Regions from separate parts of the Clostridium taeniosporum genome, predicted to be linked through region 1. Evidence: predicted binding sites of a transcription regulator. Region 1 holds the regulator's gene; the other holds the start of a gene.

Region 1 (17,388 bases):
CTAAATTACTACAATATTCATTATAATCCATTTTCATATATTAACTGTATTATATCACAATATACATATATCTAAAATTAATAATTTATTAATTTTACTTAAATACTCCCCCTATGAATTAATATAATTCTTCTGTATTATATACATGTATTCTAAATCTTAATCCCTTATTAAGAAAATAGTCTAAAAATATTTATAATTATTTAAAGTATATCAAGGAGTTGAGGCGTATGAAAGATATAATATTTGATGATTTTCAAAACTCTGTAAGTGATTCTTTGGTAAGACATAAGAGCATCTTAGATATCCTTACTAAATATAGTGAATCTAGTTCTAGAGTTAATAGAGCAATTGCAAAATCTGTTACAAATTGCGGATGTGTAAATATTAATGCTTCTAAACAAAATTCATTGAATGAAGATAAATCTATTGACGACTTATCTGCCTGTTTATCTTCCCACTTAAATGGTGAGATTTGTGAAAACTGTCGTGAAATTATAGAAAGAGAAATTGGAAACAATATTTTTTATCTTACTTCTTTATGCAATAACTTAAATATAAACTTATATGATGTTTTGCTTAAAGAATACAATAGAATAAATACACTTGGAAAATTTAATCTTAGATAAGATATAAATTCATTTTTTACTTAACGGAATAAAAAATCGGCTTACCATCTATTGGTAATACCGATTTTTTATTTTTATATTTTTTTATTTAAAAGAATTTGTTCCCTTATTCTTTTTAATCCATCTTTAATAGCTTTTGCTCTTGCTTCACCTATTCCTTCAACAATATCTAATTCATCAATATCAGCTTCTATTACATTATTTAATTCTTTAAATTCTTTAATTAAATTTTCAATTACTGTTGATGGTATTCTAGGAACTTTACTTAATATTCTATACCCTTTAGCAGATATAAGGGTATCTACAATTGAGACTCCTCCATGACCTAAAACTCTTGCAATTGCATCTAAATCCAAAAGTTCAGCCGAATTCAATTTTTGTATTTGCTCATATACTTCATTATATTCATCATCTTCTTTGCAATAATCTCTTATTAATAATATTCCATCTCTTTCTATATGCTTAACAAGTTCATTAAGTTGCATAGATATAAGTCTACCTTCATTTCCAAGTTCTAAAATATACATATTTATTTCTTCTACTATTCTCATTACCATTTCAGTTCTTTGAATTGCAGTAACAACATCAAACAAAGTTGTTAAATCTTGAAATTCTAAAAGATTTAAATTATTAATTACTCTTTCTAACACTGAAACATATTTCTCCAACGTTTGAATAGCTTGATTTGCCCTAGCTAAAATTATACTACTATCTCTTAATACATACTTTATATCACCCTTATATACAGTTATTATATTTCTTCTTTGAGAAATAGCAACTACTATATTATTAGTTTGCTTAGCTATTCTATGTGCTGTTCTATGCCTAGTACCAGTCTCATGAGTTATAATAGATGCATCTGGTATAAGTTGAGCATTTGCACAAACAATTTTTTTTAGATCTTCACTAATTACTATTGCCCCATCCATTTTAGCTAATTCATAAACATATGATGGACTATAATCTGAATTAAGAATAAAGCCGCCATCTACCGTTCCCATTACTTCTTTACTATCACCAATTACAATTAATCCACCAGTTTTAGCTCTAAGGATATTTTCAAGCCCTTCTCTTAGTTGAGTGCCTGGGCACATAATTTTTAATGTATCTTTTATTTTCATTCCCTTTTCTAATCTCATACACTCACCTGTTCTTTTTAAAATATCTTATTTACTGCCTCTATTAAATGTCTAATACCTATTACATTTATATGTTCTTTTTTTACTTTATCTAAATTTCTTTCAGGAATTATTACATTACTAAATCCAAGTTTTTCAGCTTCTTTAACTAGTCTTTCTGCTGATGAAATTGGTCTTATCTCTCCAGTTAATCCTACTTCTCCAACCATTAATGTTTTATCTAATCTAAATTCTCTAGACTTTGCACTAGATATTAATGCTAATGCTAAACCTAAATCTGCTGATGTACCATCTATATTAAATCCACCAACTACATTTACATAAACATCCTTATTATAGAAAAATACTTTTAGCTTTTTCTCTAAAACCGCCAATATAAGGCTTAACCTTTGATTATCAATTCCAACAGCTGTTCTCCTAGGCATTGGTGCCTTAGTTTCACTTACTAATGCTTGAATTTCTATTAATATAGGTCTAGTACCTTCCATAACTCCAACCACCACAGAACCTTCTTGATTAAAACTAGTATCTTCTAAGAAAATCTTTGATGGATCAAATACTTCTACTAAACCTTCCTGTTGCATTTCAAATACACCTATTTCACTAGTAGTTCCAAAACGATTTTTCATGGTTCTTAAAATTCTATACTCCTCTGTTCTCTCTCCTTCAAAATATAAAACAGTATCAACCATATGCTCTAAAACTCTTGGTCCAGCTAATTCACCTTGTTTAGTTACATGCGCAACTATAAAGAATGGTATGTTTTTACCCTTACACATTCTCATAATAGTATTTGAGCATTCCTTTACTTGTGATACACTACCAGGTGCTGAAGAAACACTTTCTTTAAATATAGTTTGAATTGAATCTATTATAACAAAATTAGGATTAATTTGTTCTATGTATATTGAGATAGCATCTAAATTGGTCTCAGATATTATAAATAAATTTTCACTATTTGCGCCTAATCTATCTCCTCTAATTTTTATCTGTTCTTCAGATTCTTCTCCAGAAACATATAAAACCTTACCACATTTTATAGCTATGTTATTGGCTGTTTGTAGTAATAATGTTGATTTTCCTATTCCAGGATCTCCTGAAATCAAAGTTAAAGATCCCTTAACTAATCCACCACCTAAAACTCTATTAAGTTCTTTTATTCCTGTATCATATCTTTCTTTTTCACCAGATTTTATATCTTTTATACTTTTGGGTTGGTTATTTTGTACTATGCTATTAACCTTTAATGAAGTTGTTGTTTTATTATCTTCTTTTATTTCTTCATTAAAAGTATTCCAATTATTACAAGATGGACATTTTCCCAACCATTTAGGGGCTTCATATCCACATTGTTGACATATATATGTAGATTTTATCTTAGCCATAAATATTCCTTTCTTTCATTTAGATTCAATTGCTATATTAATCAATAATTTTATAATAACATAAATTTTAATATTAATTATAACTTTTAAATAAAAATATGTGTAACTATTTTAATTTTAGATATTACATAGTTATAATATCTAAAATTAACAATATGATTATTCATTTTAATTTAAAATATTTTAATATTTTAAAAACCTAATTTGTATAAATATTTTGTTCATTACAAAAACTATTTATATAATTTAAGGAGATGATAATATGATAACTAGTAATTCTTTTAATAATGTTACACTTCCTTCTAAAAATATATTAAGAGATAATGAAGAACATTTTTTTAAACATAATTTTACTAATACATACTCTCAAAATGAATTTTCTAATTTAATTTTAAACTCCAATTTAGAAAATAATAATATTATAAAATAATTGATATATTGTTCCTTAAGTATTATAATATTAGGTAATAATAATTGTTAATTAAGGAGTGTTATTATGATAAAAGTTTATACTACAAATTCTTGTCCTTGGTGTGTTAAAGTTAAAAATTATTTAAAATCAAAAAATTTTAACTTTCAAGAATTAAATGTTCAAGAGGATATGATTGCTAGAGAAGAAATGGTTAAAAAATCTAAACAAATGGGCGTACCCGTATTAGATATAAATGATACTATAATTATCGGATTTGACAAATCCTCTATAGATGAAGCTCTAAGCAAATAAATCTACATTATCAATAATAAAAAGACTTGGTAACACTTATAATTATTTACCAAGTCTTCTTTTGTTTTATTCATTAACTAAAAAACATTAATTTTTTTAAATTCTTATATACTCATCTATTTTTTTCTTATCAAAACCAACAATTATATTACCAGACATATCTATCACAGGTACACTTCTTTGACCTGATACTTTAAATACCTCTTCTCTATCTTCATGCTTATCAGCAACATTTATTTCTTCATACTTTAAGCCTTTTAAATCAAAATACTTCTTTGTTTTTATACAATCTGGACACCATGATGTTGAATAAATTTTTATCATATATTATCTCTCCTTTTGCACTATATATTTTTCAGCATTTAACAACGCTATTGTTCCATCTGAAACAGCTGTAGTTATTTGTCTATATTTCTTTTCACGTACATCACCAACTGCATATACTCCATCTATATTAGTTTCCATATCTTCATTAGTAATTATATATCCATAATCATTCACTTTTAAATACTTATCAAATCCATTTGTTTTTGGTTCTGTACCAATGTATCCAAATACAGCATCAAGCTTTAAATTACTTAGTTTACCTGTATTTTTATTTTTAATAACTACTTCATCCAAAAAGTTTTCACCTTTTAAATCTACTAAATCTTCATTAAACAAAACTTCTATTTTAGGATGATTTAGTACCTCATCTATTAAAGATTTTTCTCCATTAAAATAATCATGTCTTCTAATAATAAAAACTTTTTCAGCAAATTTAGTTAAAAAAATTGCTTCTTCTAGTGCTGAGTTTCCTCCACCTACTACACCAATTTTTTTGCCTTCATATATAGCACCATCACAAACAGCACAATAATGAACACCTTTGCCTTGGTACTTTGACTCATTTAACACTGGTATTTTTTTAGGTGAAGCTCCTGTTGCAATTATTACAGATTTAGGTTTATATATATAACTTTCAGTTTCTACAATTTTCTTATCTTCATATAGTTCTACATTTTCTATTAAATCAAATTCATCTATAGTTACTCCTAATGATTCAACTTGTTTTTGAAAAATATCTGCTAATTCTGATCCTGATATCTTTTCAAATCCAGGATAGTTTTCAATAGTATAACTATTTCTTACCTGACCACCTATAATTTTTTCTTCTAAAACAATCATATCTAATTTTGCTCTTCCACCATAAATTGCTGCTGCTAATCCAGCAGGACCTGCACCAACTACTATTAAATCTATTTCTTTTTCTTGTTTAGCCATAAATTCACCTCTCGTCTTTTAAATAAATTTTATCTAACAAATTTATTTAAAATTGTATAAGTTAATTATTTTCTTAAATTAACTATTATATTTATAATTCTATCACTTAATACTTAATTAATAAACACTATTATTAAATAAATATTATTTAACTGTAAGTTAATAAATAAAATAACTATACTTATTTTAGTATTACTAAGTTTAAATCTTAATTCATCATTTGTTTATATATCATTATTCAAATAAACATATATAAACAAATTTATCTAAAAAATCACTTTAACGTATATAAACACATTAAAGTGATTTTAAAATAGTTTTACACTATTAATACACATTCAAATAAATAGCTAGTCAGTATGGCTAGTTTATCTTGTAAACTGCTTCTCTTCTGAACCTACTAATAGCACACAACCATTAATATAACCCAAGTCATTTTGTTTCACAAAATATCCGTTGCATATTTGACTTGGTATTTATTTTCGCATTCCTAATCTAATTTTGTAAATACTAAATTATCTTCTGATTGATTTACTTTAATTCTATCACCAATCTTTATATTACCTAAAAGTATCTCTTCACTAAGTTTATCTTCTACTTCTTTTGTAATAATTCTTCTTAAAGGTCTTGCTCCATAATTTAAATCCACTCTCTTATTAATCAAGAACTTCTTGCTATCTTTTTCAAAATTCAAATGTATATTTCTATCTTGAAGCCTTTTAGTAATAGATTTTAGCATTAAATCAACTATATCTAAAAGATCCTCTTCTTTTAATTTGTGGAATACTATCGTATCATCTATTCTATTTAAAAATTCAGGTTTAAAACTTCGCTTTAATTCTTCTAATACATTTTCTTTCATCTTTTCATATTCAGAATTTTCATCTACATTAGTATTGAATCCAATTGATTTTTGTTTCTTTATTTCATGAGCTCCTACATTAGAAGTCATTATAACTATTGTATTTTTAAAATTAACTACCTTTCCATGAGAATCTGTAAGTCTTCCATCTTCCATTATTTGAAGTAATATATTAAACACATCTGAATGTGCTTTTTCAATTTCATCTAAAAGAACTACCGAATAAGGTTTTCTTCTAACTGCTTCTGTTAATTGACCACCTTCATCATAACCTACATATCCTGGAGGTGAACCTATTAATTTAGATACAGAATTACTTTCCATATATTCAGACATATCTATTCTAATAATACTATTTTCATCTCCAAACATAGTTTCAGCTAAAGCTTTTGAAAGTTCTGTCTTTCCAACACCAGTAGGTCCTAAAAATATAAATGTACCTATTGGTCTATTAGGATCTTTTATTCCAACTCTAGCCCTTCTTACAGCTTTAGCTATAGATTTAACAGCTTCATTTTGACCTATAACCCTCTTTTGTAATATTTCTTCAAGTTTTAATAATTTTTCACTTTCTTTTTCTGTGAGTTTTTTAGCTGGTATCCTAGTCCAAGCGGACACAACCTCTGCTATATCTTCCTCATCTACACTTAATTGTTTATTAGAATTTTTATCATGCCAATCTTTTCTAAGTGATTCTAATTCATTTTTTAGATTATTCTCAAGATCTCGCATATTAGCTGCTTTTTCAAAATCTTGAACTCTTATGCATTCTTCTTTTTCTTTAATGACGTTTTTTATTTTTTCTTCAATTTCTTTTAAATTAGCAGGAGGTATTAAATTTTTAATTCTAACCTTAGCAGCTGCTTCATCTATTAGATCAATAGCCTTATCTGGCATAAATCTATCTGATACATATCGATCAGATAATTCAACAGCTGCTTCTAATGCTTTATCTGTAATATTAACTTTATGATGATCCTCATACTTATTTTTTAGACCTTTTAATATTATTAAAGTCTCTTCTTTTGATGGTTCACCAACATTAACAGGTTGAAATCTTCTTTCTAACGCAGAATCTTTTTCTATATGCTTTCTATATTCATTTATAGTAGTTGCACCTATACATTGAATTTCACCTCTAGAAAGTGCTGGTTTTAATATATTAGAAGCATCTATAGCACCTTCTGCTGCGCCTGCACCTATTATAGTGTGAATTTCATCTATAAATATTATAATACTTTTATCTTTTTCTATTTCTAGCATTACTTTTTTTAGTCTATCTTCAAACTCACCTCTGTACTTTGCACCTGCAAGTAATGCAGTTAAATCTAAAGTTACTATTCTTTTATTTCTTAAAATTTCAGGTATATTACCTTCTACAATTCTTTGAGCTAATCCTTCTACAACAGCTGTTTTTCCTACTCCTGGTTCACCTATTAGACAAGGATTGTTCTTTATTCTTCTACATAATATTTCTAATACTCTTTGATTTTCTGAATCTCTTCCTATCACAGGATCTAACTTTCCTTCTCTTGCAATTTCAGTTAAATCTCTTCCATATTTATCCAACATAGGCGTTTTAGTTTTTTCCGACTTTTTAGATTTAACTTCTTCATTGCTATCTACAAATTCATTATTTAAAAATATAGATAATTTATCTTTTACTTCTTTAAAATTTAATTTTAAATTTTTTAATATAGTATATGCCATTCCTTCGTCTTGATTAAGTAATGCCATTAATATATGCTCTGGACTAACATTTTTATGATTAAATTTTTTAGCTTCAACAAAACTTTTATCAATAAGTCTTTTAGCTCTAGGTGTTAATAAAATATCGTCTTCAGGCATTTGCAATTCACCATAACCTAAATATCTATTAATCATATCACGAACTATTTCAGCATCAATACCAAATTCATTTAATATTTTAGATTGATCACCATTTTCTTTAACTAAACCTAATAATAAATGTTCTGTTCCTACATATCCATGTTTAAATTCTTGTGATTCAATTTGCGCTTCTAATATTACTGATTGAGTTCTTTCTGTAAATTTATTGAAATCCATACTAAAAAAATCCCTCCCTTATCTCATTTAATTCTAAGCTAATACTGATTTTACAAATTTAGCTCTTTCATAATTAAGTTCTTTACTTGAAAGCTTTCTTTTTAAATAGTTTTGAAGTGATGAATCTCTAGTATAAACTAATAATTTATTTAATTTACTTTGAGGAATATCTAATAATGATAATTCAACTCCAAACCTTACACTAGATAATAATTCTATACATTCTTTTTCCCCTAATAAGATAGCAGAAGTTAAAATACCATATGCTCTAAAAATTTTATCTTCTATATCATATTTACATTTTGTTAATAAAACTTCTCTAAACTTCTTTTCTTCACAAATAACATTTGATACTGCACCTTTTAAATTATCTATTATTTCTTCTTCTGTTAATCCTAAAGTTACTTGATTAGATATTTTATATATATTTCCATAAGATTTATTACCTTCTTCATAGATAGCTTTCATATCCATTCCAATTTGAGTTAATCCTTTTGAAAAATTATTTATTTCATTGCTAAAATTTAAAGCTGGTAAATGAATATTAACGGCTGCTCTCATTCCTGTACCTAAGTTTGTAGGAGAAGTAGTTAAATAACCTAAATTTTCATCAAATGCATAATGAACTCGCTTTTCTATTTTATCATCAAGCTTTGTTATACTATCAAATGTAGTATCTAAATCAAAACCGGCTGTTATACATTTTACTTTTAAGTGATCATCTTCATTTATCATAATGCTTAAAGTTTCTTCACCATTTAAAATAAATGCAGTTTTATCTTTATTTTTTATTAATTCTTTACTTATCAATTGCTTATCTAAATAGCTATTAATTGTTTCTTTATCTTCATTCCATAATTGATATATACAACAGTCATCTTCAAGTTCACTTCTAATAACTTGATAAATAAATCCTGCATTTTCTCTAGCTTCTATCTTATCTAGTTTATTGGAAAAAGGTTTTTCTTTTAGGTTTCTAGTTAAAGAAATATTAGTATTTATAACTATATCTTCTCTATTACATTCTTCATTAATCCAGTTTTTCATTACCTTTTTCCTCCTTAACTAAAAATACCTTGCTATCTTTGCTGTTAATAAATATAAAATCTTCTAATTCTTTAATCTCATCCCTTAATACAGCTGCCTTTTCATATTCTTCTAGTTTAATAGCATTTTGTAATTCTTGCTTTAATTTTATTATTTTTTTTCTTTTAATTAAGGATTCACCATCATACTTAGGAATTTTTCCTACATGTTTTACATTTCCATGAATTCTTTTTACTATAGGCTTTATATATTCAGAAAATACATTATAGCACTCACTACAACCTAATTTACCTGTTTTTTCAAATTCAGAATAATTCATTTTACATTTTGGACAAACAAGTTCTTTTGGCTTTTCTTTTTTATCACCAAGATTATTTAAAAATCCTGTTAATATATTTTCAAATTGTAATCCACTAATTTCATTTAAAGAATTTATAAATGGTATATCTGATATATCTTTAGCACAAGATTCACATAACCAAATTTCATTTTTTTCTCCATTAACTATTTTCACTAAATTAATTTTAGCCTCATTCTTTTTACATTTTTCACATAACATATAATCCCCACCTCTTAAGATAAAATAACCATAATCATTGCTTTAAGAATATCTGCCCTTATTTTATTTCTGTTTTCAGCTGAAATTAAAGTTCTATCATTTACAGCTATTTTCATCAATTCACATTCTTTTTCTGTAATAACATCTGACTCGAATAGATTATCAATTATATTTACAGCATTATGATATGTTATTATATTACCTATACTTTGATTTATTATCTCCTCTCTTTTATTAGAACTATCATTATCTAATTGTTTGATAATAATATGACCACCGCCACCTCGTTTACTCTCAATTAAATAACCTTTATTATAAGTAAATCTAGTTGTTAAAACATAGTTTATTTGTGACGGAGCACACCTAAATTGATCAGCCAATTCATTACGCTGTATCAAAACTATATTATCTCCACTATCATTAAACATCTCTTTTATAAATTCTTCAATTATATCTGAAAGTTTTGCCATAAGTTCACCTACCTAAACATAAGTTTATATTTTTGTTTTTGACTTACTTTGACTTTTTAGTTATTATACTATATTTATATTATAATTTAAAATACTATATTTATTAAAATATGAATAAAACTTTACTAGATGTTAAATATATTTAATATACAACTTTATATATTTTAAAAAGGAATTTAAATTATGAAATTAACTTGGTATGGACATTCTTGTTTTTTAATAACAAGTAATAATGGTAAAAGAATATTAATAGACCCATTTGATGATTCTATAGGATACAGTAATAATTTTCTTCATTCTGATATTATAACAATCAGTCATAATCACTTTGATCATTCATTTTTAAAAAACAATGATAATAATATAAAAATTATTAATACCCCTGGTAGATTTGATTTTGACTTTGCTAGTATTGAAGGTTTTTCTTCATTTCATGATAAATTAAATGGATTAAAAAGAGGAACTAATATAATATATACTTTTACATTAGATAAGTTGAAAATTTGTCATCTGGGAGATTTAGGAGAAATTCCATCAGAATTAATTTCCAAAAGATTAGAAGATATCGATATTTTACTTGTTCCAATAGGAGGACATTTTACTTTAAATGGTGAAGAAGGTGCTAAAATAAGTAAATTAATTTCACCCAAATACATAATTCCTATTCATTATAAAACTTTTAAGTCGTTACTTTATCTAGATGACCCTAAAAACTTTTTAATAAATATGAATAATGTCGAAAAAATTAACTCTAATATACTAACTAGTGATGATTTAAAATTATATAAGGAAAATTCTGTTTTATTATTATCTCCTCCATAAAATTGTATAGAAAAAGTGGCTATTCCACTTTAACTCTCTACTTTTCACTGTCTGCTCTTAACTGATATTTAAAATAATGATGCCACATATGCTTACTTTTTATTGTTTAAATGTACTCATAATATATTTAAAATGCAGTATTTTTAAAATTATCCACATATTCTTTAGTAATATAATTTCATAAAGAATAAAAAAGATCGTCTAATGACGATCTTTTTTACTATTCTTGAACTGGAGCACCAACTGGACAAACATTAGCACAGTTACCACAATCGATACAAGTATCTGCATCAATAACGTAGTATGCGTCTCCTTGGCTTATAGCATTAACTGGACATTCTCCAGCACATGCTCCACAGCTTACACATGAATCATTAATTACGTATGCCATTAAAAACACCTCCTAAAATTGTATGATAATTAACCATCTACAATTTTATCATGTATTTTAATGTTTTAAAAGTACTTTGTGGTAAAAGTATGGATTTGATAACCTATTATATTGATAATTTACGAAATTTTTCTTTATATTTCTCTAATTTTCTTCTTTAATCAACTCTTTTATTAATTTTTTATCTTCTTCAGATTCAACCTCTAATTTTATATCTGAATTATCAACTGTTCCTTCATAGCTTCCTGAAATTAATTTAATTTCATCTATTTTATATACATCAATTACTTCTTCATCTCCACGCTTTAACTTAACTTTTACACTTTCTTTTACAGTTAAATTACCTATTACTTCTCCTTTTCCATCAGCGGTTTTAACTATTGATCCTACTTTGGGAAGTCGTGTTCTAATGTTTTCATAAGTACTTTGTTCATAATTTAAGCAACACATAAGTCTACCACATATTCCAGATATTTTAGTAGGATTTAAAGATAGATTTTGTTCTTTAGCCATTTTAATAGATACAGATGCAAAATCACCTAAAAAAGTAGAACAACACATCGGTCTTCCACATGGTCCTAAACCACCTATCATTTTAGCTTCATCTCTTACACCTATTTGTCTAAGTTCTATTCGAGTTTTAAATATAGTAGCTAAATCTTTAACTAATTCTCTAAAATCAACTCTTCCATCTGCTGTAAAGTAAAATATAACTTTATGATTATCAAATGTATATTCTACATCTATCAATTTCATCTCTAAGCCATGTTCTTGTATTTTTTTTAAACATATTTCTAAAGCTTTATTTTCTTTGCTTTTATTATCTTTATGTTTTTGAATATCCTTTTCGTCAGCAATTCTTATCACTTCTTTTAAAGGTGATACTATTTCATCTTCTGATATATTTTTTATTCCTATAACACATTGACCAAATTCTATACCTCTAGCTGTTTCAACTATTACATAGTCTTCTTTTTTAACAGCAAAATTCACTGGATCAAAATAATAAATTTTTCCTGCCTTTTTAAATCTTACTCCAATAACTTTTATCATAAAATTATACCTCCACAAATCCCATAAGTAATACTGTTATGGTCATTGAATAATTATTGTTGTTATTCAAACTGATTCTAGCTTCTTTTATGTATTCTAACATAGAATTAAGCTTTTTATAAGACATTCTTATTGATATGTCTTCTATTTCTTTAAGTTTATCGAAATTTACAATTAAACCATTAGAATCTAATTCCTTCAAGAACATTATATCCCTTATATATGAAATTAGTATATTCAAGACCTCATCTTGTTTATCTTTATAACCACCTAATATTTCTTTATATTTTAAAACAAAATCTTCTTTTTTATTTTCTAAATCATATAATAATTCTAATAATATATTTCTTAATTTATTTAACTTATGATCTTCTATAAATTTTTCGACTTTTCCTGGAATCCCTTGACTGTATGCTAAAGCTGCTTTTCTATTTTCCAAATCTATATCACAATACTTATAACTTATATATTTATCAATTTCATCTTTAGATAATGGCGTTAATTTATAAGTTTGACAACGTGATTTTATAGTATCTAAAATTAATTCTAATGATTCACTAAGAAGTATTAAATATACTCCTTTGGGAGGCTCTTCTATAGTTTTTAATAATGCATTTTGCGCTTGAATAGTCATCTTTTCACACTTATGAAGTATTAATACTTTCTTATCACCTTGAAATGGCTTTTTAGCTACTTCTTCTATAATATTTCTTATATCGTCTACTCCAAATGAAGAAGACAGAGGGCTATAATTTATAATATCTACAAACTCTTTATTACCCTCTAGTCCCAACATACTATTTGCAAGATAAGTTGCAATTAAACTTTTTCCAATCCCATCATCACCAATAATTAAATTAGCATGAGAAAAAGCATTATTTTTTTTTCTTAAATTGAATCCATTAATAATTCTTTCATGACCAATAATTTCCCTCAATGCTTCTTCTCCTTATATTCTTATAAATTTATCAACATCTACAACAAATACAGTTGCTCCACCTACAGTAATTTGCATAGGACATTGTTGAATATACCCGCCCTCATTACTGCTTAAAGGTGTTGGGGCTATCACTGTTTCTTTTCTCTTTTTACATACATTCTTAATTATCTCTATTACTTCATCAAGTTTTTCTTCTTCTACTCCAACCATCAAAGTTGTATTTCCTGCTTTTAAAAACCCACCAGTAGTAGCTAGCTTAGTTACTCGAAAATTTTTCTCTGTTAATGAATCTAATACATCAATTGCATCTTCATCTTGTACTATAGCAATAACTAATTTCATATCCTCTCCACCTCTAATTCATATTATTCTTAATTTTATTTTACCATAAATGTTTATATTCTTAATTATATACTATACATACTTCTTAACTTCTTTATAAATTTCTTCATGAATTTCATCTATTGTCTTTAAATTTTCACCATCAGTACATTCTATTTTATTCCAGTTATATTTGTCCGATATTTCCAATGAATTATAATAAGATTTAATTAAATATTCCTTATTATTTTCATGTATATCTTTTTCCTTTTCACCTGTAAATTTATTATTTCTATCCTTCATTAATTTCTGACTTATTTTAGGTAATACATCTAAAAATATTACACAATCAGGAATAGGTAACTTATATAGATTAAATTCTAAATCATATAACCAATCTAAATATTTATTTTTTTCTTCCTTATCCATTTTTACTGCTTGATGAACCATATTTGATGTAGTATACCTATCAGAAATGATTATTCCACCATCATTATAAAACTCTTTCCATTCTTTATTGTATGAAGCAAATCTATCAATAGCATAGAAAGTTGATGCTACATATGCATTTACATCTTCTGGCTTATTTCCAAATTCACCACTTAAGTACATCTTAACGGGCATACATGCTGGACTATCATAATTAGGATATGTTATTTTCTTTACTTTATATCCTTCTTCCAATAATCTATCATATAATTTTTTTGCTTGAGTAGCTTTTCCTGAAGCATCTGATCCACTCTCTATTATAATTAGTTTACCTTTTTTCATAATAAAATCCCCCATAATAGTTTATTCTATAATTCTTATATAAATTTTAAACTTATAATCTATATAGATTTAAAATTCCTATAAAATAAAAATAGCTATATAATTAAATATAGCTTTTAATAAATCTAAATTTAAAACAAATTTTTTTATCTTTTAAATAATGTATCTTTTAGCTTATCTTTAAAATAATTATATTTAGGATTTACAATGCTAATATTAGTTAATTCACATTCACAATGAGAACATATCTTTTTCCCTTTTAATATTATACCACTACCTTCTTTTTTACCACATAAAAAACATACTTTATTATTCAAAATTATATATACCCCCTAATACTTCTTTTAGCTTAATTATGTCCATATACAAATTTTTTAATCTTAAATTTACTTATATATTTTTCTTTTAATTCATAATAACAAATATTTTTTTAATAGTTGGAAAAAATAAAATTAAATAATATTTGGGAGGATTGTATTATGAAACAAAAAATGAATTCATTTATAGAGACTTGTGATAAAGAACTTATTGATTTAAGTTCTTATTTATATAATAATCCAGAAGAAAGTTATGCTGAAACTAATTCATCAAAATATATATGTGATTTATTAAATAAGTATAATTTTGAAGTTACTAATAACTTTTTAGATATTTCTAATTCTTTTGTATGTAAAAAAGGTACTGGGTATCCTAAAATATGTTTTTTAAGCGAATATGATGCTGTAAAAGGTTATGGACATATAACAGGACATAATGCTTTAAGTACAATATCAATTGGAGCTGCTCTAGCATTAGGAAGTATTGTTGATAAAATAGGAGGATCTGTTATAGTTATAGGCTGTCCAGGAGAATATTTAGGTGGAACTAAAGCTGTTATGGCTAGGCAAGGAGTTTTTGATGATATAGATGTTGTGATGCTAGCACATCCAGATGTAGTAACAAGTGAAAGTGGAACATCATCATCAATAATTCCTTTAAGTATACAATACAGTGGAACTGATGGTTTAGCCTTTTTAAATCAAAATACATATACAGCATTAGATGCTGTATTATTAAATTTAAATATATTAAATTCACTACAAAAAGGATTTCCAAAAAATTTAGATATAAACTCAATTTTATCTAAAGGTGGTTATACTCCTTTATTATTACCATATGAAGCAGAAGCTAAATTTTATATAAGAAGTAATAATTATAAAACTGCTGAATGGGCTGATAATAAACTTAGAACCATAGCTAAATATATTTCAGAGTTAACAAATTTAGAATATACGGCTTCTTTATATGAACCATCAAACAAAGAACTAATAACTAATAGAACTCTTAATAGATTATTTAGTCATAATTTAAAAGAAAGTGGAATAATTGATATTGGAAAACCTCGTGATATATATGCTGGTTTAAGTTTAGGAGATGTTAGTCATAAGGTTCCTTGTATACATCCTTATATACGCATAACTGATGATCCTAATATTAAGTATGGAACAAAAGATTTTGCTAATGCTACTCAATCAAATTTTGCACATAAACAATGTAAAAATGCTTCCCTAGCATTAGCCTACACAGGAATGGATTTAATACAAAATGAAAATCTTCTTAATGAAGTAAAGACTGATTTTTTTAATAATAAAACTATATAAATAAAGGTACTCTTAGAGTACCTTTATTTATATAGTAAACATATATTTTTATTATAATTTAGTTATTTATATTTAATCTTTTTATAAGTTTCTCACTTGGATTAAAGGTAAACTTATAATACACATTTTCTCTTTTGTATACACAACAATATTTATTCTTATTAATTGTACCACAAGAATAATTACCTTTATTCTTTATTGTGTATTCTTTTGGTATATAATTCTCTTTTCCAATATAAACAATATCATCTAGATTTATACTTTCTAAGTTTTTTTCATTATTATTGAAAATTTTATTAATAATAAGCTTGTTCGCAATAATTAAATATTTATATGATATCTTGCATTTGATTATTTCAAAAAATATTATACTCAAAGTTAAAAACGTAATTGTAATATTATAAAATTTAACAAACATCGCATTTTTTATACCCAAAATACTTATTCCTTGATATAAATATAACATTGCTGTAATTATAAGTAATACTACCGCTATAACAGGTGCCTTCTTTTTTATGACTACCTCTTTATGCATTAATATTTTCCTCCATATTTCAATAATTAAAATAACATTATGATTATACTAAGCTTTTCAATATAATGCTATTTTCAAATAACCTCATATTCCTTTATATTTCCGATAAATATTAAAATATCATTAATTTTTGCTTTTTAATTATATGTTTTCTATGTTTTAATCCTATTTCCTTATTATAAAAGCTGATTTTTCTCTTTAACTTATTATTATAGCATATTCGTAATATCTTTATTATAATAGTATAATGATATAATAAATATACTTGGAGGTGATTTTATTGATTCAAATTTACAAAAGTCAGAGTGAATTAAATTCAAACTTAAAATCTATTGATAGTATTGAAAATGGTTGTTGGATAAATATAGTGGCTCCATCAGAAGAAGAACTTATACTTGTATCTAAAAAAACTGGTATATCTATTGATTTCTTAAACGCTGCTTTAGATGATGAGGAAACATCTCGAATAGATATTGAAGATGATGCTATATTAGTTATAGTAGATATACCATTTACTGAAATGGAAGAAAACTCTTTAACATATGATACCTATCCACTTGCCATAATACATACTAACAAATTGTTAGTTACTATATGTTTAAAAAATAGTAAAATCATAACTGACTTTGCTAATGCTAGAATAAAATCATTTTTTACATTTAAAAAATCAAGATTTATACTACAAATATTAAATAGGATATCCACTTACTACTTATTGTATTTAAGACAGATAGATAAAAAAAGTCTAATGATTGAGAAAAGATTACATA
Region 2 (17,388 bases), 540 kb from region 1:
ATTATAGAGTTAGATACATGTATTATTATAGATGACAATGTAGATGTGAATTTATTAAAAATTTCAGATGAGGATTTATATATTGTTATAAGTAATATAATATCTTGCATAGATGGAAAAAAAGGTTTTATAAGAATACAAACTTATAATATTTTAGATAAATTAATAATCAACATAGAATGTAATATGAAGAACTTATATAAGAAAAGAAAAATTAGATTTTTTAATAGTAATATTAAGATAGATAGTAAAAAAATAAAGTTAGTTGAAGGACTATTGGAGAAATATGGTGGCACACTTTATGTAAGCAGTATGTTTTATTCAAGTGAATTTGAAATAACATTACCATTATCTTAGAGTAATATAAGAAATATTAATATAGAAAAGCAACTGGTTTAACAGAATTAGTTGCTTTTTTATTCTTTAGGAATTTATATATTTTAAAATCTGTGGATAATTTTTAGAATATCTTGTTTTATAGGTATTATAAGTACCACCTAAAGAATAAAAAATAATATGTGGTACTATTATTTTGGGAAAGGGTACATGGATAAAAAAATTGACAATCAATAGTCGAGTAGATATTTTTTTATATATTTATAAACTTTAATACAGATATATATAGGAAAATAATCTATCATTTAATTTATTATTTAATTATAGTATAATTTTAATAATAAATTAAAGAATTTATAAGTTTTCTTATAGAAAAATCATAGAATGCACAGACTATATGTAGTTTACATATAAATCAGTGAAATACAATATTTTGTTAGTCATTATAAGAGATACTAAAGGAGAATATATTATGAAAATATCCAATGTTAAAGTTAAATTACTAGGTAAAGATTTACTGAGTATTATTAATGAATTTGTTAAGGTTGATGGACTATTTTTAAATAAAATAGATATATTTAATGGAATTATAATTGAAGGAAGTTTTAAAAAAGGAATTAATATAGAATTTTCTTTAAAAGTTGAAATAATTCAGGTAAGTAATGGGAAAGTAATATGTAAATTATCCAATTTAAAAGTAATGAATTTAGGTTTCTTTAGGATTTTTAGAAGTTTTATTTTAAAAAAATTAGTTAAAGATTTTAAAGATAAAGGTATAAGTGCTGAAAAAGATAAAATATCAATAGATATTCCTAAAATATTATATGATATTCCATTTGTAGATTTTACATTAAAAGAAATATACATAAAAGATAATGAACTTTGGACTAGTTTAGAAGAAATTAATATTTCACTAAAAGGAGATTTAATTAAAGAGAACCTTGTAGAAGAAGCTCAGGATAATATTAAAGAAAACTCTAATGAATTAATTGTTATAAATAAAGTTAATGATAAGTATTCATCAGGAAGAAATATATTAGTTAATCGATTACCCCAAAAAGCTAAAAAGTTTAAAGAATATATATTTCTTTTACCAGATATTATATCTTTAATATATAGATTATTAAAAGATAATAGAGTACCTCTAAAAACTAAATTAATATTATCATCAGCTATTGCATATATAACGTTACCTACAGATATAATACCAAATAAGATACCATTTATAGGAGCAATAGATGATATTGGAGTAGCATTTTTTGCATTAAACAACGTTGTAAATGACGTTCCTATGAATGTAATCATTGAAAATTGGCAAGGAAAAAATGAGATAATTACAGTTTTAAAAAGTGGATTGGAATATTTGATAAATTTTACAGCTGCTAAAAATGTTGAGAAATTATGTTCATTAGTAACAGAATTGACAACATTATAATATGAAAATAAATAATAAGTTAAATATGCGACGGATATTTTGTGAAATACAATGGATTTGAGTTCTGCTAACAGTTGTACTATTAGTAGGTTCCAATGGAGAAATAGTTCATAAAATAAAATAGCATGCTGTCTAGTTATTTATTTTAATGTACATTATAATATAAAAAAAGTTTATTAATGGAAGGAATAGAATATTGGGAAAAAAAGTTTATGCTATAAAAGAAGGTTTTGATTTTAAAAATAATTGTAAGATACAAGATAAAATAGTTTATAGTTGGTCAGAATGTTTGACATATGTTAAAGGTGTTAAGAATGCTAAATATAAGAGTTTTACTGACTTAACTGAAGCTAAAGAATTTTTAAGTAGTAGTAGTGTGTTATTAAGTAAATTAGAAGGAAATTATCCAAAAGATTGCTTACACATATATGTAGATGGTAGCTATAATATTTCAACTAAGAAATATTCTTATGGAGTTGTTGCAGTAAAAAATGATGTTGTGGAATACATAGATAGTGGTATTGGAGAAAATGATCCAAATAATAATATAAGGCAAATAGCAGGAGAATTACAAGGAGCAGTAAAAGGGGTTGAATATGCTTTAAACTGTGGACAAAAAAAAGTCGTTATTTTCCATGATTATGCTGGAATATGTTATCATGCAACTGGTGCATGGGAAAGAAAAGAGAACTCATCTAAAGAGTATTATGAAAAAATGCAATCTCTAATGAATAAAGGTATAGAAGTTATATTTGTAAAGGTAGATAGTCATACAGGAGATTTTTTTAATGAACTTGTTGATGAAAAATGTAAAGAAGTATTAAATATAGAATCTGATAAAGTTGTTGCAAAATGGCTTAAAAATAATATATTAAAGGTTTTAAACGAAGAAATAAAATTAAAAATACAATCATTAGTATTTGATAACTATGAAAATATAGTAGTTGTTGATAAAGATATTAAAGTAAGTAATACTAATGTTTTAGGGAATAAATATGAGGATATATTTAACAAATATAGGGAGGATTCCAATAAAGGAAAAAAATTAATATCTAAGTTGTTAAGTAAGCAAAAAGAGGAAATGATTTTATATTTGTTAGAAAATAAGTGTAATATGTAAATAAACCAAAAATTTCTTAGAGTAAATTTTAAAAAAATACAGAAATTATATATATAGAAATTAATCTAAAAAATAGTATTATTTAAATATTTTATAGATATGTTTCTGTTTTAAACAAAGATATTTAAAGATATTTAAAAAACAAAAAAATATATAAGAGGTGTTTTATATGAGAAATTTTACAAAAGGAATTGTTGCAGGAGCATTAGTTAGTACAGCTGTAGGAATTATGGTTATGCCTAATTTAGACAGAAGGACTCAAAGAAGAATGAGAAGAGCAGGATCGAGAATAAAAAATATGGCAGAAGATACATATGAAAATATGATGAACTGCTGTAACAAATAAGAAAATATATATTAAAAAAGACAAGAAAAAATAAATATTTTTTCTTGTCTTTTTATATTTTTATAATTAAATTTTAAAACATATATTTATATTACTAAAATTTATATAAAAAATATATTAAATATAATGCAATTGAAGCGATATTGTATAAACATGTAAAATATATATAAATAATAGAAGAAGAATAATAATTTGGTGTAGTTTATTGTGATTTTATGGTATAATTATTAATATAATAATTCTTAGTATAGAAAAGAGTTGAAAAATGTGGAAATCATGTCATTAGGTGAGAAGATAAAGACAAGAAGAAAAGAATTAAATATGACATTAAAAGATTTAGCTAAGAATAGGATAACTCCTGGTCAAATAAGCCTAATTGAATCAGGACGATCAAATCCATCAATGGATTTACTTGAATATTTAGCTACTACATTAAATATAAGCATAGAACATCTTATGGAGTCGGAGGAAAGTCAAGCTGAAAAAATAAGTATATATTATGAACAAGTTGCAGAATCAAACATATTATTAAAAAATTATGACATTGCACAAAAATACATAGAAAATGCTTTATATTATTCAGAAAAATATAATTTAGAGTATAGAAAGGCACGTTTATTATTTATAAATGCTCAAATATATGCTTATAAAGAAGATTTTCAAATGGCACAAAAGTTTTTCTTATCTTCAAATGTTATATTTATTAAAAACAATAATTATGAAGAAATAATAAAAACGTTTTTAAATTTAGCTAAAATAACAATAAATTTAAAAGCGTATCTTTCTGCCAGCAGTTATTTAAGACAAGCAGAGAAAGTATATTTAGACAACAATATAGAAGATGATTTTGTATTAGGAGAAATATATTATAATATGGCAAGAACCTGTTTTAATATAGAAAACTTAGACAAGGCATTAGAATATTCTAATTTAGCTAAGAAAAAATTAGAAAGAACTTACAGTGATAAAAATTATGCAAAAACATTACTTTCCTTAGCAGAAGAATTCAACGAACAAGGGAATTTATTAAAAGCAACTAAGTATTCTAAAAAGGCCTTGGAAGTTTATAGAAAAATAGAACATAATAAAAATGTTGTAGAAATAGAACATAATCTAGGAAAGTTATTTTATGAATTAGATAATTTAGAGGAATCGTTTAAACATTATGAAATATCTAAAAAGATGATTAAACAAAATGAATTTGAAAATGAAGTTGATATTTTAATGGATATATGTAAATCACATATAAAACTTAAGAATATAGAAGAGTGTAAAAAAATAGTTTGTCAAATAGAAGGTCTTATAGATAAAAATGATTTTAATAGATTAATAGAATGTAGATTAATACAATGCATAATATTTAACATATCAGAAGAATATGAAGAAGCCGAAAGAATGGTTATAGAAGCATATGATAAAGCAAAAGAGAGTGGAGATCTATTAAAATCAGGAGAAATAGCTATGAAAATAGGTAAACATTTTATGGATAAAAAAGATAAAGATAAAGCAAGTAAATATTTGGATGAAGGAATTAAATTTTTTGAAAAGTTAGGTTTAATAAAATAGAATTATTTAAATATTACATGAACGAATAAATATAAATGGGTGATGTAAGTGGAAATATTATCTACAGGAGAAAAAATAAAAAGAGCTAGGATTTTTAAAGGTATAACCTTAAAAGACTTGTGCGGAAACAAAATTTCAATTTCTAAAATGAGTTGTATAGAAAATGGAAAAGTTAAAGCCGATAAAGAATTATTAGAGTATATATCAGATAAGATAGGAATTGATTTAAATTATTTAATAGAAGATGTTTATGATCAAATATTAAATAATCTAGAATTAATAAAAACAACAACATATTCTGACACTGAAATTGAAAATAGACTAAAATATAATTTAGAATATTCTTTAAAACATGAATATAATGATTTAGCTTTTGAATTAATACATATATTATTTACTTATTATGTTGAAAAAGGCAAGGTTGAAAATATTCAATTAATAGTTTCTCAATATTATGATTTATATCAAAAAAATAATAATGTGGCAAATACATTAGTATATTTTAAAGATATGGCTAGATATTTATATGAAAATAAGGAGTATTTAGAGGCAATAGCTTATTATAATAAGTTAAGAGAATTTTTAAATCAAGAAAATAAAGAAATAAATAGAGAAGAATACTGTTTGATTTTATATAATGAGGCTATATGCTATCAAAAGTTAGACAAGTATGAAGAAGCATATGAGCTCTTATCAAGAGTAATTAATGAAATTGACAAATTAAATGATACTAATAAAGGAAAGACATATCATGCATATGCAACCTTATGTATTAAGTTAAAGAAAGATTATGCAGAAGATTTTAAACTTAAAGCATTTAAATATCAAAAACATAATTTAATAAACTTAGCCTTATCTAGAGGTGATTATGGTAAATATTATTTTCAAGTAAATAATAGGGAAAAAGCCATAGAAGAGATAGAAGAGGGAATAAAAATATTTCCACAACATAATAAAGAAAAATATGTTGAATTTTTAAATTCTTGTACCAAAATTTTAGTAAAAAATTCTGAATTTGAAATTGCTTCAAAAATCGCTGACGAATCTTTAAATATTGCAATTTCTACTGATAATATTTCATTATTAAAGAAATCATATTATTTAAAAGGAACAATTCTTCAAAAATTAGGAGATTATGTACAAGCTGAAAAATACATGAATATAGCATTAGATGCTGTATTTAAATCAGGAACTAAAGAAGAGCGTAAAGAAAGATATATTGATATGGGAAATATGTATTATAAATTAGGTTCTGTATCAGATTCATTAAAATATTTCAATTTGGCTTTTTTTGTTGATAAAAAAATATAGAATTTTAATAACTATAAGTTTATATTAAAAATAATATAAATTGTAGTCTTAAAATATATTGTAATAAGCTTATATTGACTTAAATAAGTGCGTTACAATATATTTTTTTATATTTTACTAAATTATAATGAAGCAAAGTATAAAGATAACTTATAAATAAATTATATATAACTTAGAGAATCAAAAAATACCTACATATCTTTTGATTTTTAATATTAATGCAGTATTTACTTTTAGTATATATTAATTTCAATAATGTGAATTAAATTTTAAATTTTCTCATAGATATAGATTAAGAGAGATAATTTAAAGGAGCGGTTGTATGAAATTAATTTCTGTGTACCCTTCATCTATATCAGTTATTAGTAGAAGATTTAATGAAGAAAATTTTTATGAAAATAAGTATTTACCAGTAGGAAATGTAACTGGAAATGATAGTAATGTTTTTAGAACATTAATGATGTTTGACATAAAGGACAAAGTATTGGGTACCTATAATATAAAATCTGCATCATTAAATTTTTGTGTAGAAAAAAATATATATAATTCAAAGAAAATTAGTGGTAATAAGATTTTTTTAAATGAAAATAAAAAAGAATATAATCCCTTATCTGTAAATTGGAATAATGCCCCTAATTTCGAATACACAGGAAAATTTCTTATAATTGAAAGCAATAAAGATCAGGAGTTTGTAAGTGTAGACGTTTTCGATATTGTGAAGAAATGGATTGATTATTATGAAAATAATTATGGATTAACATTAACGGGTATAGAAGATATAGAAAATTGCATAAGTATATTTTCTTATTCTAGAAATAGAAATAAGCCATATTTATCATTGGAAGTTGAGTGATAAAATACAATGTAATTTTAAAAGAAGACTTATTAAATTTTAATTTAATGAGACTTCTTTTATTTTAAAATAAACTTTGACTTTCCTTGACCTTTGTATTATTATATATTTAAAGAAGAAAATATATAGTGAAAATAAGTATGGGAGGTAATAGGAATGAATGTAGAAAAAATGACATTAAGAGTACAACAAGCTTTAAATGATGCTAATGTTATTGCAGTTAAATATAATCATCAACAAATAGATGTAATTCATGTTTTTTCTGCTTTAGTTAATCAAGATGATGGATTAGTACCTAATATTTTTACTAAAATGGGAATTCAAGTGAAATCTTTAAAAGATAATTTAGATAGAATAATGGATTCAATGCCTAAAGTTTTAGGTGAAGGAGCATCAAGTGCAGGAGTATATATCACAAGAAAAGTAGATGAGGTCTTAATAAAAGCTGAAGAAATATCTAAAAAATTTGAAGATTCATATATAAGTGTTGAACACTTAATGTTAGCTATAATGGATATTGATAAAAATGGTGAGGTTGCTAAATTATTAGATAAATATAATATTAGTAAAGATAAGTTCTTGAAAGTTTTATCAGAAGTTAGAGGTAGCCAAAGAGTAGATACTCAAGATCCAGAAGGAACTTATGATGCGTTAGCAAAGTATGGAACTAATTTAGTAGAGTTAGCTAAAAAACACAAATTAGATCCTGTTATTGGAAGAGATGAAGAAATAAGAAGAACTATAAGAATACTTTCAAGAAGAACTAAAAATAATCCAGTTCTTATAGGTGAACCAGGTGTTGGTAAAACTGCTATAGTTGAAGGGTTAGCAGAAAGAATAGTTAGAGGGGATGTACCAGAAGGATTAAAAGAGAAAATTATATTTTCTTTAGATATGGGTTCATTAATAGCTGGTGCAAAGTATAGAGGCGAATTTGAAGAGAGGTTAAAAGCCGTTCTTAAAGAAGTTCAAAATAGTGAAGGTAGAATAATATTATTTATAGATGAAATTCATACTATTGTTGGTGCTGGTAAAACTGATGGTGCTATGGATGCTGGAAATTTAATTAAGCCATTACTTGCAAGAGGAGAGCTTCATTGTATAGGAGCAACAACATTTGATGAATATAGGCAATATATAGAAAAAGATAAGGCTTTGGAAAGAAGATTCCAACCTGTAATAGTAGGAGAACCCACTGTTGAAGACACAATTTCTATATTAAGAGGATTAAAAGAGAGATTTGAGATTCATCATGGTATAAGAATACATGATTCTGCCATAATATCAGCAGCAAAATTATCAGATAGATATATTCAAGATAGATATTTGCCGGATAAAGCTATAGATTTAATTGATGAAGCAGGTGCAATGATAAGATCTGAAATTGATTCTCTGCCAACAGAACTTGATGTTATAAGAAGAAAGATATTTAAACTTGAAATTGAAAGAGAAGCATTATCAAAAGAAAATGATGAAGGTTCTAAAAAGAGATTAGTTGATTTAGAAAAAGAATTAGCTGGGCTGAAAGAAAAAAATGATGAAATGACAGCTAAATATGAAAAAGAAAAATCACATATAGTTGTTTTAAAGAATATTAAAGAAGAATTAGATGAAGCTAGAGGAGAGTTAGAAGCTGCTCAAAGAAATTATGATTATAATATGGTAGCTGAAATTCAATATAGTAAAATTCCAGCATTAGAAGAAAAACTTAAAGAAGTGGAATCCGAAGTTAAAGAAAATTATGAAGGAGCTCTTTTAAAGGAAGAAGTAACTGAAGAAGAAGTATCACAAATTTTATCTAAATGGACTGGAATCCCTGTAAGTAATATTCTTGAAGGCGAAAGAGATAAACTTTTAAGATTAGAAGATGAAATGAGAAAGAGAGTAATAGGTCAAGATGAAGCAATTGAGTCTGTAACTAATGCTATTCTGAGAGCTAGAGCAGGTCTCAAAGATGTTAATAGACCAATAGGTTCATTTATTTTTTTAGGACCAACAGGTGTTGGTAAAACAGAACTTGCTAAAACTTTAGCTAGAAATTTATTTGATTCTGAGGAAAACATTATTCGTATTGATATGTCAGAATATATGGAGAAACATTCAGTTTCAAGATTAGTTGGAGCTCCTCCAGGATATGTAGGATATGATGAAGGAGGTCAATTAACAGAAGCTGTTAGAAGGAATCCATACAGTGTAATACTTTTTGATGAAATAGAAAAAGCTCATGATGATGTATTTAATATTTTTCTTCAAATTTTAGATGATGGTAGATTAACTGATAATAAGGGAAAAACTGTGGATTTTAAAAATACAATAATTATAATGACATCAAATATTGGAAGTAACTATTTATTAGAAAATAAGAGTGAGGATCATGTTGACCAAAGTATAAAAGAAGATGTGATGAATCAATTGAAATTAAGGTTTAAACCTGAGTTTTTAAATAGAGTTGATGATATTATAATGTTTAAACCATTATCAGAAAAAGGAATAAAGCAAATAATTAATATATTCTTAAAAGAAGTAAATACTAGATTAAAAGAAAAGAATATAGTATTAGAAGTAACAGATGCAGCAAAATTAATTATGGCTAGAGAAGGATATGATCCAATATATGGAGCGAGACCACTTAAGAGATATATTCAAAATACCTTAGAGAATAATCTTGCAAGAATGATAATTAAAGGTGATTTAATTTATGGATCTAAGGTAATTGTTGATGGTGAAAATGAAGAAATAATATTAAAACCAATAAATGATTAATGTTATTAAGTGAACTATTTTTATAATAGTTCACTTAAATTTTTTAGTATACACGAAGTTATAGAATTCTAAAATATATATTTTTACAAAGTCACTTAACAATTTTTTTATTATGGTATATTTCTAATGTTAGAAATAAGTTTTATATATAGGCTTTAAAAATAAGAAAAGGAGATAGAATACTTTTATATCTCCTAAATTATTTTTATGTATCTTACTTTAAAAAGAATTTGGTTTGACCTGAAAAATTTCAGTTTTCCATAATCCTATATTTAAAGTAAGAAAACATAAATTAATTTATTAATACTAAAGTATATCTATCTCCTCTTTTGGTACATAGTCAGAATACTATTTTATGCCAGATTCGTATTGTTGTACCATTCTTTTTACCATTTCTCCGCCAACACTTCCGCATTGTTTAGAAGAAAGGTTACCATTGTAATCAGTAAATGGAACACCCATTTCGTTTGCTACTTCATTTTTGAATTTTGCTAACCCGTTTTTTGCTTCTGGTACTAATGAATTTGCCATAATATATTCCTCCTTAGATCTATATAATTAATATAGATATTTTTATTTGCTAAGCATTTCTGCTTTGCAGTATTATTTTGTGCTATATTATGAAATATACTCTATGTAATGAAAGGAATATAAGTTAAAATTAAATATAAAATACAAAAAAGTACAAACAATAAAAAAGAAGTAAATTTATCTAATTATATTTTTAAAGCTAGGAACTCCAAACATAGATTCAGCAGATTTAACACCTCTTAAAATAGCTTTTTCCATTACTTTTGCAGCAATCATACCTACTGTAGTTACATCAGCACTTATTTTATTTGTTGCCATTGTAAATATAGTATCACCATCAAACATAGTATGAGAAGGATATATAGTTCTAGCATAGCCATTATGAGCCATAGAAGCTACTTTATTTGCTTCTGCTTTTGTAAAATTTGCATTGGTAACAATTAGTCCAATAGTAGTATTTCCTTTAAATGGATTAATAGGCTTTTCTAGTGTGGATAATAATAGATTTTCAGTATTTAAAAATTTATTTTTATTTCTATCATAAGCTCCAGAAATGATATTTAAATTTTTAGGATTTATTACGTCGCCTAAACAATTTACCGCAACTATTGCACCTACTTCTAAATCACCAACCTTAATAGCATATGTACCTAATCCACCTTTCATAGCATAATCTGGACCTAAAAATTTGCCTACAGTTGCGCCAAATCCAGCACCTATATTACCATTTATATCATAAGAATATTCTTCAGCATTTAAACATGCACGAATTCCCATACTCTTGTCAGGTCTAACGTTAGGGTTACCAAATGATAAATCAAATAAAACGGCTTGACATACTATGGGAACTTTAGCAACTGTTACATCAAAACCAATATTTTTATTTTCTAAGTATTCCATTACACCACTAGAAGCATCTAAACCAAAAGCACTTCCACCAGATAAAACAACAGCATGAATTTTATCTACCATTTCCATGGGGTTTAATAAATCTGTTTCTCTTGTTCCTGGTGCTCCACCACGTACATCAACACCACCAGTTGCTCCATTTTCACAAATTACAACAGAACACCCAGTTCCACCTTGTTTATCTTGTGCATGACCTAATTTTATACCATTTATATTACAAAATTTAATTTCTTTCATAAAAAATATACCTCCTGTAGGTTGTAAAATCTTTAAATAATTTTTACAATAAATAAAAAAGACAATGATGGTAAAGATATACTATTCTACAACATTGTCTTTTATTTTATATTAAATTTAATTTCTATTTATTTTTAAAATTGTCATGATTACTGGAACTGAAATTAAAGCACTTACAATAGCTTCTATTGAACCATTTAAAGTAACAACACTACCAATTCCTATAGTTGCAGCTTGTCTACTAATACCTAATGTATGGGCATATCTTTCTAAATAAATGATATAAGTTAATCCCATTACACCAATAGTATTTGTTAGTGTTCCAAGTACAGCAGCAATTCCTATACTAATACTTTTATTTTTAAGTTTACTTTTTAAAAATGCATAAACATAATATGATACTACACCAATTAAAACTCTAGGTAATATTGCAATTATAGGATTCCAAAATATAAATGATGTTGGCATTGGAGCAGTAAATGCTTGATACATTGAAAATAATCCAAATACTCCACCGACTAAAGCACCAACTATAGGACCTTCGATAATTGCACCTATAATAACAGGTATATGCATTATAGTAGCTTTAACAGGTGGTATTGGTATGAATCCTAGACCTGTTAATCCTAAAAAAATAGAAACAGCAGATAACATACCTACCATAGCCATCTTTCTAGTTGAAAATTTTGTTTTTACATTAATTCTTTCCATGAAATGCCTCCGTTCTTATTCCCATCTTAATATAAGGATATAATTCAGAAAAATTTGATTAATATTTTTTCTGTTCAGTTTCTTTTTTATAGAATACCGACAATGTAATTTTATCATGTTTTTAAGAATATTCAATAAAAAATTGTTAAAAATTTATCTAAGTTTAAACTTTTACATAAATTTTTAATATGAATTATGAAAATAAATATTAAAAATACCATATTTTTATGATTATAATGCTAAAATATTATAATTATAGAAAAATATATAGTTATTTTTATTATTATTGGAATAATTTATTATGTTAAAAATTTATTAAGTATAGTTAGATAAAGATAAGAGAGTTTAGACATATGAAAATAAATAATAAGTTAAAGATGTAACAGATATTTTGTGAAATACAATGACTTGGATTTTGTTATTAGTAGGTTCCAAGAAAGAATTAGTTTACAAAATAAATTAGCATACTGACTAGTTATTTATTTCAATGTATCTTATAGAAAGAATTATTTTTAAAATTATATAAATGATGTTATAATTACTATGAAAAAATGAGGTGTATATTATGAATAGTATAGCAGGTAAAGGTTGTCCGACTATTATACCGGATGAGGAAAAAAAGCCATTAAAAGATATTGAAAGAAGTATAGTAAAAAAATATAGAAAACATATTTGGTCAAAATTTGTTAAGGCAGTTAAGAATTACGAACTTATTCAAGAAGGAGATAAAGTAGCTGTTGCTATATCAGGTGGAAAAGATAGTCTTCTTATGGCTAAATTATTTCAAGAACTTCAAAAACATGGTCAAATAAAATTTGAATTAGAGTTTATAGCCATGGATCCAGGATATCATCCACATATTAAACAGTTATTAATAGAAAATTGTGAACATTTAAATATTCCAATTACTATATATGAATCAGGAATTTTTGATGTAGTTGATAAAATGGCAAAAGATTATCCTTGTTATTTATGTGCAAGAATGAGAAGAGGATCTCTTTATAATAAAGCACAAGATCTTGGATGTAATAAGTTAGCTTTAGGTCATCACTATAATGATGTGATAGAAACTACATTATTGAATATATTATACGCAGGTAATTTTAAAACAATGTTACCTAAACTTAAATCAGCAAATTTTGAAAATTTAGAATTAATAAGACCTATGTACTATATTGAAGAAGATTACATAAAGAGATTTATAAAAAATGCTGGAATAGCTCCTTTAAATTGTGCATGCATGGTAGCAGCTAAAAAAACAGGAAATAAGCGATATGAAATAAAAGATTTAATTGCTCAGTTAAAGCAGAATTTTGATGGTGTAGATAAATCTATATTTAAATCTGCTGAAAATGTTAGTATGGATTCAATCTTAGGATGGCAAAAAGGAAATAAGAAATTTTCATTTTTAGATGTATATGATGAAGAGTAGATAAAGGTTGTCTTAAATGTGACAACCTTTTTTTATGTGTAGATCAGTTATACAAAAAATAAAAAATTTCTTAGATTAATTTTTAAATTTGAAAGACTGATAAAAGCTAGGTTTAATAAAATATTAGTTCATTTATACACTTTCAATTAAAATGTGTGATGTAGCGACTTTGTTGTTATAAAAATACAAATTTTAATTGAAAGTATAGATATAAAATAATAGAATTAGAAGTATATTATAAATAAATACAAAATATTTAAAAGGATGATGAATATGAATAGAGAAGATATAATAAATATGGATCCAAATTTATTAATTAGTATTGTAAATATGAAATTAAGAGATAACTATGATTCATTAGAATCTCTTTGCTATGATTTAGATTTAAGAGAAGAGGATATAATACATAGATGTAAAAGCATTGGATATGAATATAGTAAATTACATAATCAATTTAAAGCATTTTAGGCATATAAAAATAAATACTAAGTCAAAGATGAGATGGATATTTTGTGAAATAAAATGACTTGGGCGTTGCTAATAGTTTTACTATTAGTAGATTCTAATGAAGAAGTAGTTCACAAAATAAATTAACATATTGACTAGTTATTTAATTTAATGTGACTTAATTGCAAATTGGTATAATAGAATAAAAGGAATAGGAGGAGAGAATAATGAACTTAAAGAAATATGGAAAAATCATGGGCGTTCTTGCAGCAACTACAGCGTTAGTAGTATCTCTAGTAAATGATAAAAAGGACAATAAGGATGTTAATGACAAGTAATTAAAATAATTATTTGATGAGGTAATGTTAATTATGAATATAGAAAAACTAGAGTTTAATTACAAGGATTTATTTAATCACTTAGATATTAATGGAATAACTATGTTCTGGAATCCCCAAAAGGATGAATTGACATTTGAATATAAAATAGTTGATTTTTTAGAAGAATATGAAATAGAGAATAAAGAAATTAATCAATTTTTAAACTATGTATATATCGAAGATTTAGAAAAATTAAGAAATGTATTTCAAGAAGATTTAGAAAAAGCGTATACTTCTAAAAAACACATAGTAATTAATTATAGAATCAAAAAAAATAACAATATTTTGTATTTTATTTTTGTAGGTAAAATAATTAAGAACTATGAAGGATATATTTTAATAGGTATACATTATTGTTTTGAAAATATAGAATTAAATCATTGGAATTCAGAAATAGATTTTGTATATAGGGAATTATCAGAAGAGTACTTTATAAATGAAAAAATAGCTTCGTTAATTGAATGTGATAGAACAACAGAGCTTCCTAATTGTTATTATTTCAAACGAACAGTAATGGATTTTTTAAAAGAATGTAAAGAAGACCAAATACAATGTGCTATGTTAATGCTTAATTTAGATAATTTTAAATATGTAAATGAATCTTTTGGACATGAATTTGGAGATAGAGCATTAAAGGTGGCTGCTAATAAGATATTATCTTTAGTTTCGGAATACGATCTAGTATGTAGATATAGTGGTGATACTTTTTTGATATTTATTCCGGATATAATAGATTTAAATAAAGTAAGTATTTTATGTAGAAAGATAGTTAAATCCTTTGATGAATCAATAATAATGGATAAAAAAGAAGTTTATGTTAGTATAAGTATAGGAGCTGCTTTGTATCCATATAATGGAATAGATTTTGAGACACTTTTAAAAAATTCAGATGCAGCTATGTATGTAGCAAAAAGAAATGGTAAGAATGAATATAATTTTTTTAATGATAATATATCAATTGAATTAAATAGAGTATATTCATTACAAAAAGGGTTAAGATATGCTTTGGATAATAAGGAAATATTTATAGTATTTCAGCCTAAAGTTACATTAGGTGACTTTTTAGTACGTAGTTTTGAAGCTTTGGTAAGATGGCATAGTAATGATATTGGGATAGTTAGTCCTGATGAGTTTATTCCAATAGCTGAAAATACAAAAATGATTATTCCAATTGGAAGTTTTGTATTAGAAGAAGTGTTCAAGAAAGTTCGTATATTAATAAATGAGGGATATTCAAATTTTAAAATAGCGATAAATTTATCAGAAATGCAACTTAGAGAAGACAGTGTTGTATCAGATTTAAAAAGATGTATAAATAAATATAGAGTTAATCCTAATTATATTCAAGTAGAAATAACTGAAAGCATGTTAATGAAATCATTTGATAAAAATATAAAAATACTTAATGAGATTAAGAATTTAGGAATAAGTATAGCATTAGATGATTTTGGGACAGGTTATTCATCATTGAATTATTTAACAAAACTTCCCATTGATGCATTAAAAATTGACAGGACATTTGTTATTGATTTAGAAGATAATTTAAAAAATAAATGTATAATAGAAAATATTATAAATTTATCACATCAATTGGGTATAGAAGTAATAGCAGAAGGTGTAGAATCTAAACAACAAGTAGAATATTTAAAGAATATTTCTTGTGATGTAGTTCAGGGGTATTATTATAGTAAACCTGAAAAATTTGAAAAAATTAAAAGTATGATATGTAAAAAAATTTCTAAAGATAATTGACAAATTTTCAAAAAAGAGATATTATATATACAAATAATATAAATTCGTTGAAAAGGGATAGTAATCAAGTGCTAGGTTTAAGAGAGCTGAAGATGGTGTGATTTCAGTACTGATGCTAATGATGAATGGGCCTTTGAGAAGCAATATGAAATCTTTTAGAGAGTAGTTGAGCCGTAAGTCGCACGTTATAGCGAATGAGATATGTTAGTATCAAAAACGAGAGGCATATTTATTATGCAATTTAGGTGGCAACGCGGATAATATCCGTCCTATATATTTTATATAGGACGGTTTTTTTATTTATAAAAATAAATTGTTGCTTATTAAAAATTATATATAGATACTAACTACTTAGAATTTAAAGTATATGGGGTGTGGTAGTTATGTTGTGAAATAGAGTGTATTTTGGAAAATTAGTATTAATTATTAAAATTAAATGGGGGAATTAAAATGAACACAAAAAGAATGATTACAAATGCAATTTTAATAGCAATAGGAGTAATTTTACATCAACTTACACCAGCACTTGGACTACCAATGCAACCAGACTTTGCATTAGCTATATTATTTATAATAATTGTTTATAACAAAGATTATAAAACAACGGTTATTTGTGGGCTTATAGTAGGAATCTTTACAGCATTAACTACTAAAACTCCAGGAGGACAACTACCTAATATGGCAGATAAATTTATTACTTGTAATATAATGTATTTAATATTAATGCCTTTAAGAAGTAGAATTTCTAAAAATATACAAATGATAATGTTATTATCTTTTGGAACTTTATTAAGTGGAGTAACATTTTTAACTGTATTAATGTTAACATCAGGCTTACCAAGTGGAGCATCGTTTAAAGTACTTTTTATGGCAGTAGTATTACCTACAACTGTTTTGAATTCAATTGCTGGATATATGGTATATAAAATAGTTCAAAGGACAGTATCAACAACAAAAGCATACGTTTAATTAGGAAAATAAAGCATCTATATTATTATAAAATAATATAGATGCTTTATTATTTAGTAATATGATATTGTTCAGGAGTTTCATCTGTAATAGTTTTAAATTCATAATCTTTATCTTTATAATATTTAATTATTTGTGGTAAAGCTTTAACAGAATTTTTACTAATATAGCTACAATGCATTAATAAAATAACTTTATCTTTATCACTTCTAGAATTTTTTATAAATGTACTAGGGTTTGCTAAATGATTAGCACCATCTCCACTATCTACATTCCAATCATATATTCTT

Evidence for each region. Region 1 encodes CtsR, which represses protease genes until heat stress. Its sites were predicted from a motif close to AAGGTCAANNAAGGTCAAAT; they were not measured.
Region 2: clpB (ATP-dependent chaperone ClpB) is a predicted target of CtsR. The motif match lies at 7,042-7,061, and genes of this name have one in related genera.

The regions. Positions count from the first base shown of each region.
Region 1 covers NZ_CP017253.2:190,157-207,544, reverse strand. The annotation lists gene BGI42_RS00950 (DUF1573 domain-containing protein) at 231-629, shown strand; gene disA (DNA integrity scanning diadenylate cyclase DisA) at 704-1,768, opposite strand; gene radA (DNA repair protein RadA) at 1,786-3,153, opposite strand; gene BGI42_RS16145 (hypothetical protein) at 3,416-3,583, shown strand; gene BGI42_RS00935 (glutaredoxin family protein) at 3,650-3,877, shown strand; gene BGI42_RS00930 (glutaredoxin domain-containing protein) at 3,974-4,201, opposite strand; gene BGI42_RS00925 (NAD(P)/FAD-dependent oxidoreductase) at 4,205-5,140, opposite strand; gene BGI42_RS00920 (ATP-dependent Clp protease ATP-binding subunit) at 5,631-8,069, opposite strand; gene BGI42_RS00915 (protein arginine kinase) at 8,103-9,116, opposite strand; gene BGI42_RS00910 (UvrB/UvrC motif-containing protein) at 9,100-9,675, opposite strand; gene BGI42_RS00905 (CtsR family transcriptional regulator) at 9,690-10,145, opposite strand; gene BGI42_RS00900 (MBL fold metallo-hydrolase) at 10,329-10,967, shown strand; gene BGI42_RS00895 (DUF362 domain-containing protein) at 11,188-11,358, opposite strand; gene BGI42_RS00890 (PSP1 domain-containing protein) at 11,503-12,411, opposite strand; gene BGI42_RS00885 (DNA polymerase III subunit delta') at 12,416-13,348, opposite strand; gene BGI42_RS00880 (cyclic-di-AMP receptor) at 13,361-13,693, opposite strand; gene BGI42_RS00875 (dTMP kinase) at 13,766-14,443, opposite strand; gene BGI42_RS00870 (sigma factor G inhibitor Gin) at 14,590-14,760, opposite strand; gene BGI42_RS00865 (zinc-binding metallopeptidase family protein) at 14,923-16,083, shown strand; gene BGI42_RS00860 (hypothetical protein) at 16,142-16,618, opposite strand; gene BGI42_RS00855 (magnesium transporter CorA family protein) at 16,899-17,388, shown strand, end outside.
Region 2 covers NZ_CP017253.2:729,724-747,111, forward strand. The annotation lists gene BGI42_RS03545 (histidine kinase) at 1-357, shown strand, start outside; gene BGI42_RS03550 (YkvA family protein) at 809-1,771, shown strand; gene BGI42_RS03555 (ribonuclease H family protein) at 1,968-2,891, shown strand; gene BGI42_RS15940 (YtxH domain-containing protein) at 3,061-3,237, shown strand; gene BGI42_RS03560 (helix-turn-helix domain-containing protein) at 3,505-4,803, shown strand; gene BGI42_RS03565 (helix-turn-helix transcriptional regulator) at 4,852-6,114, shown strand; gene BGI42_RS03570 (DNRLRE domain-containing protein) at 6,437-6,967, shown strand; gene clpB (ATP-dependent chaperone ClpB) at 7,124-9,730, shown strand; gene BGI42_RS03580 (alpha/beta-type small acid-soluble spore protein) at 10,079-10,261, opposite strand; gene BGI42_RS03585 (P1 family peptidase) at 10,439-11,407, opposite strand; gene BGI42_RS03590 (ECF transporter S component) at 11,525-12,118, opposite strand; gene BGI42_RS03595 (tRNA 2-thiocytidine biosynthesis TtcA family protein) at 12,684-13,550, shown strand; gene BGI42_RS03600 (DUF4250 domain-containing protein) at 13,824-14,018, shown strand; gene BGI42_RS03605 (putative bifunctional diguanylate cyclase/phosphodiesterase) at 14,369-16,129, shown strand; T-box leader at 16,168-16,404, shown strand; gene BGI42_RS03610 (tryptophan transporter) at 16,580-17,098, shown strand; gene BGI42_RS03615 (polysaccharide deacetylase family protein) at 17,148-17,388, opposite strand, start outside.